DNA from 2 places in the Pseudoalteromonas sp. Z9A6 genome. Region 1 is predicted to be linked to the other one. Evidence: riboswitches for the same ligand, from Rfam matches in the RefSeq annotation. Region 1 holds a riboswitch; the other holds the start of a gene.
The links. Region 1 has a riboswitch for lysine ahead of lysC (lysine-sensitive aspartokinase 3). Riboswitches for the same ligand answer to the same signal wherever they lie in the genome.
Positions count from the first base shown of each region.

Region 2: another riboswitch for lysine. It lies ahead of dapA (4-hydroxy-tetrahydrodipicolinate synthase); the one in region 1 lies ahead of lysC (lysine-sensitive aspartokinase 3).

Region 1 is NZ_WTKZ01000004.1:111,587-116,017, forward strand. It holds gene GQR53_RS02785 (hypothetical protein) at 1-117, opposite strand, end outside; gene nhaD (sodium:proton antiporter NhaD) at 341-1,588, shown strand; lysine riboswitch at 1,690-1,862, shown strand; gene lysC (lysine-sensitive aspartokinase 3) at 1,938-3,341, shown strand; gene GQR53_RS02800 (4'-phosphopantetheinyl transferase superfamily protein) at 3,401-4,159, opposite strand; gene GQR53_RS02805 (sodium-dependent transporter) at 4,301-4,431, shown strand, end outside.
Region 2 is NZ_WTKZ01000015.1:30,945-35,375, forward strand. It holds gene GQR53_RS08130 (protein adenylyltransferase SelO family protein) at 1-552, opposite strand, end outside; gene GQR53_RS08135 (DNA-3-methyladenine glycosylase I) at 564-1,259, opposite strand; lysine riboswitch at 1,451-1,651, shown strand; gene dapA (4-hydroxy-tetrahydrodipicolinate synthase) at 1,842-2,726, shown strand; gene GQR53_RS08145 (2,3,4,5-tetrahydropyridine-2,6-dicarboxylate N-succinyltransferase) at 2,742-3,482, shown strand; gene GQR53_RS08150 (PLP-dependent decarboxylase) at 3,482-4,431, shown strand, end outside.

The DNA.
Region 1 (4,431 bases):
AATCGCGTTTTGTACGTCTTTTAGGCTAAAGTCAGCCATTTTAAAACGTTTAAATAATAGCGCTAATACACCCCAATGTTCGGTTATGGTGTTTAGCAGCTTTTTAGCTGGGATCATAAGAGGTTACAACATCCTAGTATTTTATTATTGAGTATTGTGTTCATACTCATTATTACGTATTTTTTAATTAACCTTGTCTGTATATAGTATTCGTTTTTAAGACCATTTAATAATAGTTTTTGCATAGAGGCAGTGCTAAAATTCGCGCCGAAAATAGGCACATGAAATGGAACGTTATTTGTGTGTTTTTTAAAACTATATCAAAGGTTGTTTAACTACCATGGTTTCCTCGATTATTCTAACCCTGATAGCGATTGCATTTTTACTGATCGTTATAGAAGATATAATCCATGTTAATAAAGCTAAAACCACGCTGTTTTTTGGTACGCTTTGCTGGATTCTTCTTTTTATATACCCTCTTCACGGGCAAAGCCCCGATACAATTCAGCACCTCCTAAACGAAAATATTTTAGAAATTGCCTCGCTATGGCTATTTTTAATGGCTGCAATGACCTTTGTAGCGTATTTAAATTCAAAGGGGTTTATAGAAAATATTGTGCACCGTGTTATGCCAAAAAGTATTAGCGAAAAAAAGCTCATGTTTTTGGTGGGTGGTTTTGCATTTTTGTTTTCATCGATTTCAGATAACGTAACAGCGACGCTTATATCGCTTGCGGTTGTTATGTCGTTAAAACTTGAACCTAAAAAGCTCGTTAAATACGCCACGCTTATTGTGTTTGGGGTTAACTCAGGTGGGGTATCGCTAATAACCGGTGACGTAACCACACTAATGATATTTTTAGATGGCAAAGTAACCATTGCTCATTTATTACTACTTATAGCGCCAGCACTTACAAGTGTTATGCTGCTTGCCGCGTTACTATCTATTGGTATGAAAGGGCGTGTTGAGTTTGCTAGTGCAGGTAAAACTCGCATCGAAAAAACCGACATAACTATTGCTGTTATATTTTTATCTACCGTAGTGAGCACACTTACGCTAAGTGTAATTTACAGCGTACCGCCTCTATTAACCTTTTTGTTTGGCTTATCAGTGATGTTTTTAGTGGCGCAATTTTTAATGCGCAAAAAAGACATTAACAAAGACATAATCGATTTTGTTCGCGATATAGAATACGATACATTATTGTTTTTTGTAGGTGTACTTTTACTTGTAGGCGCACTTAAAGAAATTGGTATGTTGAGTAAATTTACCGACCTATACACGGTAATGGCACCAGAATACGCAAACTACTTAATGGGCATATTATCAGCAGGGGTCGATAACGTACCGCTTACCGCTGCATTATTAAAAGCCAATATAGTAATGAGCCAACAACACTGGTTGTCGTTTACGTATGCAACGGGCGTGGGCGGTTCAATGCTTATTATTGGTTCGGCTGCGGGCATTATTGCCATGAGTAAAGTTAAAGCGCTTACCTTTATGAGCTACTTGCGTTTATCGCTGCATTTATTAATTTGTTACACGGTTGGATATGCGGGCTCGTATTACATGGGCAGTTTTATTTAACTCATAAATTATTAAATGCTTGACAGCTAGACGTCTAAACGATAACTTTCAAAGCCCCGCTACTTAGTGGGGTTTTGTTTTATTAGCCACTGGTTAATAAAGCATTCAGAAGAGGTGCGATACTTAGGTACTTAATGTTAGGCGACGAAAGCCGATGATCATTAAGGAGGGAAGTACTCGCCGAGGAAAATAATGGTACGTCGTCATTGTTTTTCGGTTTATGGGGCTGAATCCTCAAAACTGTCACCAATATAGGTGGAGAGCTTCTGGCAGTGGACTTATCTTCAAGCATTCCTTTGCCAAGTTCTTCTTGTTTTATTGCGGTTTGGATACCGCGAAAGGAGACTAAATGACTACCCAATCAGTGCCACAAACAGTGCCTCAAACAGAGTTAAGCGCAAAATCAGATTACATCGTTGCCAAATTTGGTGGAACCAGTGTTGCAAATTTTGAAGCGATGAGTCGCTGTAGCGAAATTATTGTTGCAGATAAAAGCGTACGTATTGTTGCCGTGAGCGCTAGTGCCGGCGTAACTAATCACTTAGTTGCACTGTGTAAATCAAGCATTACTCCTAGTGAGCGCCAAGAACACATAAATGGAGTGCTTGCTATTCAACAAACTATTTTAGATGAATTATCGCTAGATGCCGATTTAGCGGTTGGCTTTAACGAAACCTTAAAAGCATTTCAAACATTGGCTCAAGAGCCACTAACAACCGATCAGCAACACGACGAGCTACTTAGCTTTGGTGAGCGTTTATCGTCGTATTTATTTGCTCAGGTGCTGCGTTTACAAGGTTTAAATGCCGATCGCTTTGATGTGCGCAAGGTGCTTAAAACCGACAGCCAATTTGGTAAAGCAACGCCCAATGTTGCAGCCACAGCGCAAGCCGCTAAAGAACATTTAATTCCGTTATTAGACGCTCAAGTAATTGTAACTCAGGGATTTATTGGTAGTGACGAATACGGTCACACCACAACGCTAGGACGTGGTGGTTCAGACTACAGCGCTGCATTATTAGCAGAAGCGATTAACGCTAAAAGTGTGCATATTTGGACTGACGTAGTGGGCATTTTTAGCACTGACCCGCGTTTGTGCGCAAAAGCGACGCCTATTGCACGCTTAAGTTTTGACGAAGCCGCTGAAATGGCAACCTTTGGCGCAAAAGTATTGCACCCAGCGACTATTTTACCAGCAAGCCGTAGCCACATTAACGTGTTTGTAGGTTCTAGCCGCGAGCCTGAGCGTGGCGGTACGTGGATTGAGCGCGAAAAATCGCAGCAACCAGGTATACGCGCAGTAACACAACGTAAAAACCAAATTTTGCTTACGCTTAAAAGTCCAGAAATGCTCCTAGCAAGTGGCTTTTTAGCACGCGTATTTACACTATTAAGTGAATACAATATATCGGTAGATTTGGTAACTACATCAGAAATCAGCGTAGCTATAACCCTTGATAACGCGCAAAACGCATCGCGCCCAGAGCTTGATCAAGAATGCCTAGATAAGCTTGCAGAGTTTTGCCATGTTTCGGTAGAAAACAACCTAACATTGGTGGCACTTATTGGCTCTGAGATTCAATTACGCCAACACGAAATGAACTTAATGAGTGTACTAAAAGACTTTAACATTCGATTAATTTGCCACGGTGCTAGTAAGCACAACCTGTGCTTTTTAGTAGAGCAAACTGAGTCAGATAACGTAGTACAGTCTATTCATAGCCGTTTATTAGAAAACGATTTTGCTGCATAAGTAACGGTTATTCAGGGAAATCACTTAGTAAAGTTACCTAGTAAAGTCACTTAATAAAGTTACTTAACAAAATCATTTAATAAAAAGCATCGCCAGTCGATGCTTTTTTTATGCACCACACTTACATCAAAACAAACATTGCTGTCACTGCTATCAACTACAGTAACGTTATTACTGCAAGCACTCAGCTTTGCACTATTTAATTCGTCAAACACATTAGGGCTAAGTAACTTTGCAATAGGGCGGCTGGTGGCTTTAGCAAGTGACTCTTTTAATGTCCAAATTCTAAAAAACGTATCTGCTTGGGCTTGGGTATGAGTAGGCTTGGTGATAAGTGTAATTTCATCATTATGATAAAAATGCTTAGCAAGCTTTTCAAACGGGCGCTTTAGGCTTACTTTTTCAATATCAAAACCAAACTCACTTTTATCAAGATTTAGCGCAACCCCAACTAAACCATGCGAGTGCGAAATACAGGTATTAATAACATCACCATTTACGTGTATTTGCAGCTTTGAGCTTGCCTCGTCAAATTCGGTACTCATTTTATTAAGTGCCACGTGCGCATGTTGCGGCTGCGTTATTTTAATAAGGTGTTTTAACAATAACCGCGTAGCTAAATACTCTTGCTTAGCTTGTGGGCTTTTGCGGCGGTTTATAATGGTTAACTCAAATGGGCTTAAGCAATCAGGCAAATTAAAGTCACTAAGCTCAAGTGTTTTAGCATTAAATAATAAAATGCTGCTACTCGCTAAAGACAAGTTTGCCAATTGAGTTGAAGTAATACTCAAGGCATTTTTAAAATAGTGTTCAGTCATAAAAGCCCTAAAGCAAAAGAAGTCGCTGATATTGTGAGCGGTTAGCGCCACTAACAAAGGCTGTGTACAATTTTATTACTCAGCCGGCATGAAATATGGTTTAATTCACAATAATCAAAATAATAACAGATTTGTAGATGTATGGCACAAGTGCGTGATGGGTTTCAAAGCCGACTTGGTTTTGTTTTAGCCGCTGCTGGCGCAGCAGTGGGTTTGGGTAATATTTGGGGTTTTCCTACGCAAGCGGCCAACCATGGCGGCGGTGCTTTTTT
Region 2 (4,431 bases), on a different contig from region 1:
GCCTTGCGTCGCTAAATATTGAAACGAGCCAACACGAATATGGCTAGTTGCTACACGCGTAACGATAGCCCCAGCTTGTGGCGGATTACGATAAACCGTTTCACCACTACCAACAACCGCTAAGCAGCGTGTGGTTTTAACTCCCAGTGCATGCATTGCTTCGCTCATTACGTATTCACGAATAGCAGGACCAAGAGCACAACGCCCATCTCCCCCTCTTGAGTAAGGAGTAGCACCAGAGCCTTTTAATTGAATATCCCATAACTGGTTTTCATCATCACTAATAGCGCCCAGTAAGTGCGCTCGTCCATCGCCTAAGCGGGGTGAAAAATGTCCAAATTGGTGCCCAGAGTAACCAAGTGCTACTGCAGGAATCGCCTGTTTTTCGTTACCGCTAAAAGTGCTGGCACGCAAATCAGCCGCAACGTTAATATTAAATTGTTTTGCTAAGCTCTCATTCCACAGTAGTAGCTGAGGAGAGGCGACACTTGCAGGGAAATCTTCTATTGCGAAATTTTCCGCAATATCTGTGTATCTTGGCACTAATTTCATGGTAATTCCTATTATTGCTGACTTATACCAACCCGGTTGTCACCTACGCCATAAGCAACAATTAAGCTTAACTCTTGCATACTTAAGCCGCTTTGCTTTTGCATTTCGTTAAAAAAAGCTTGGGCTGCATTTAGTGACTTTTTAGTTTGTAAGCCGCCGTCTATAATTTTATGGGCACGCAAATAATTCTCTACATCGCGTGATAGTAAAAATGTATCTTTACCAAGTGCTCGCAGCGCATAAGGCCCTGTATTTCCGCCTAAACGCGAACCATGTTTTTTTAAATACGCCCACAAACCAATAATATCCTCTGTTGGCCAATTAGCGATAAACTGACTAAAACTGCCATGTTCCCCTGCTATTTCGTGGATCATGTAAGCATTTTCGGTAATTGTTTTTACTTTTTTATAGTTACGAACAATGCGCTCATCCGTTGCTTTTTGTTCCAGCATATCAGGTGGCATCATTAATAACTTGTCAACGCTAAAATCCCAAAAAACCTCTCTAAAGCCCGGCCACTTATTATTTATGACTGACCAATAAAAGCCGCTTTGAAATACTTTTCGAGTAAATTCTTCAAGCCAATCGTCGTCACTTAACGTGCTTAGTTGTTTTTTAGATAGCGGTTTTGCAAGTAATAACTTAAGCATTTTTTCAGAGCCTTTTCGCTCTACCGCTCGCTTATAAATATCGCTAAATTTTTCCATACTAATTAAATACCTCACTACTTATATTGCTAGTGTACGAGAAAAGCACCTAATACGTAACCACCCCTCTTTTCGATGAATTAATCTGTATTTAGTCGCTTGACACCTAGACGGCTAAAATGCTTTAATCGCCGTAATTACCCTATTTAAATTGCACAGGTTTGTAAGTTTTACTCTACAAACAGGTGCAAAGGGCTAGAAGAGGTGCGTTATTCAGGTAGCGTATGTTAGGAGCGCAAACTCCAGTAAGCATACGTGAGGGGAATTAACGCCGAGAAGTAACCACTTTTGCGAGGTGTTTATTTCGGGCGACTAGGTTGAACCCTAGCGACTGTCACCAATAGCTGTTTATAAAAAGCAGCTTGTTAGTTTGGTGGAGAGCTTCTGGTCTTAAATATTAAGGCCGTGCGCCCTATTATTTTAAGCCCATTCGCTCTTCGAATTATTAGTTCGAACGACGTTAATGCGGCTCCTTCCATAAAGCTTTTTAACTCTTCGAATAATACCAATTACATTAAATTAGTTATCGCTAAAATGATCACGTTTTTAATAAAATTGGTACAAATTATAAGTTCGTGAGAGATGATCAACAACTTCAATTTAAACGACTACTCACTGTGGACCGCGCTCGTTACGCCATTTGATCAACACGGCGATGTTGACTACAACACGTTAACTAAGCTGGTTAGTGATCAAGAAGCGGCACATAACGGTATTTTGCTACTTGGCAGTACGGGCGAAGGTTTAGCACTAACGCTAAAAGAACAACAAGCCATTGTTGAGCACGTATGCCAGCTAAAACCAACAGTACCACTCATGGTAGCTGTCGGCGGTAGTAACTTAAAGCAACAAATTGAGTGGGTTAACTACTGTAATACACTCCCAATTCATAGCTTTTTACTTGGCTCACCGCTTTATGCAAAGCCTGGCGCTGTAGGTCAAACTCATTGGTTTGAAAGCCTACTAAATGCAAGCGCTCACCCATGTATGCTTTATAACGTACCAGGTCGAAGCGCTGTTAGCATCCCAGCGGCAACAATTCAAAACTTACAAAACAATAAAAACTTATGGGCGTTAAAAGAAGCGAGCGGCAGTATTGCTCAGTTTGAAGCTTACCGCCAAGCGGCGCCTAATTTAGCTATTTTTAGTGGCGACGATGCGCTAATGCCTTATTTTGCTCAAGCTGGCGCAAAAGGTTTGGTGTCGGTAGCTGCAAACGCATGGCCTGGACAAACTCACGAGTTTGTTCAGCGCAGTTTAAGTGGTCAACACCCTAATTTATTTGCCCTGTGGTCAAGCGCTATTAATAGCCTATTTGCTGTCGCAAACCCTATTCCCGTAAAGGTACTGATGCATTTGCAAGGCCGCTTAAGCAGCCCGCAACTTCGTCCACCTTTAACACATCTTGAGTTAACTCAAACCGATTGCATCACAACTGCAAACAACACCATTTTATCTTGGCATTAAATACAGGTTTTTATAATGAGCTGGTTAGAACTATTAAATAATTTAGAATCGGGCGCAGTACGCGCAGCATCACAAAACGAAAGCGGCCAATGGCAAGCTAACGTAGAAGTAAAGCAAGGCATTTTAGAAGCCTTTAAAAATGGCACTAATACTGAGTTTGCAGGCGGCTTTGTTGATAAACATAACCTAGCTCCACAAGAGTTTAGTACTGACGATGGCGTTCGTATGGTACCAGGTGGCTCAAGTGTTCGCCGTGGTGCTTATGTTGCTAAAGGCACGATTATTATGCCACCAGCGTATGTAAACATTGGCGCATATATCGACGAAGGCACAATGGTAGATAGCCACGCATTAGTGGGTTCTTGTGCACAAGTAGGTAAAAACGTACATTTAAGCGCTGCAGTTCAGCTTGGTGGTGTACTTGAGCCAATTGGTGCAAGCCCAGTAGTTGTGGAAGACGACGCCTTTATTGGCGCTGGCTGTATTATTGTTGAAGGCGTAGTCATTAAAAAAGGCGCAGTACTTGCCCCAGGCGTGCGTTTATCAGCAACTATTCCGGTATACGACTGCGTAAACGAGCGCCAACTAGATAAAGGCGAGCCAATCCCAGAGTACGCGATTGTAATACCGGGCTCTCGCCCTGCGTCAAACGAATGGGCGCGCGAGCAAGGCCTAAGCATGTCGTGTGCGTTAATAGTTAAATACCGCGACGAGAAAAGCGATGCATCGTTATTGCTTGAAGAGGTTTTACGATAATGAGCTTTTTGAGCACGCCTATCAAAACCGCTGTAAATACAATTACACAACAACTTGATACACCTTTTTTTGTTTACGATTTAGATCAACTAAACACGCATCTTGCGCGTTTAGTTGCGCAAACCGATGTAAAACTGTGGTACGCGGTAAAAGCAAACCCACTGTCTAAAATTATTCAAAGCTTAGACAGTGCTGGCTTTAATTTTGACGTAGCAAGTAAAGGTGAGCTTGAGCAAGTACTCGCACAAGGTATTAGCTCGCAGCGCGTGCTCAACACAGGGCCTGCAAAAAGCCCTAAACAAATTAAACACTTTATTGAGCGCGGCGTGCGTATATTCGTAGCAGAAAGCCTCAATCAAGTACGTTGGTTAAACCAACAAGCACAACTACAAAACACGCAGTTACAAGTATTACTGCGAGTGCAATTACGCTGGCCTGAAGGTGAAAAAAACCCTCTGGGCGGCGATAGCCTTACGCCGTTTGGTATGGGTTGTGATGAGTGGCAAGCACTCAATGTAGCTGACTACCCTGCACTTAAATTTGACGGCCTGCATATTTTTCAGTGGGGCAACATGCTTAGCACGCAAAAGCTAAGCGATTTGTGGTCACAAATGATTGCACCTCTTAGCCAACTTGCCAGCGATTTAAATATTAGCCTTAAGATTTTAGATTTAGGTGGTGGTTTAGGTATTCCTTATACACAAAACGAAGCAACACTTGATTGGGATGACTTAATTGCTGCGCTCGCTAAAATTAAAAATGATGCGGGTGTAGAAGAATTATGGATGGAACTTGGTCGCTATGCCGTGGGCGAATGCGGTCATTACGCAAACCCAGTAGTAGAGCGCAAACAAAACTACAATCAAGAACAAGTAATTTTAAGCGGCGGTATAAATCACTTATTACGCCCTGCTGTTACCAGCCAAGACTTTCCTGCTGCATTACTGCG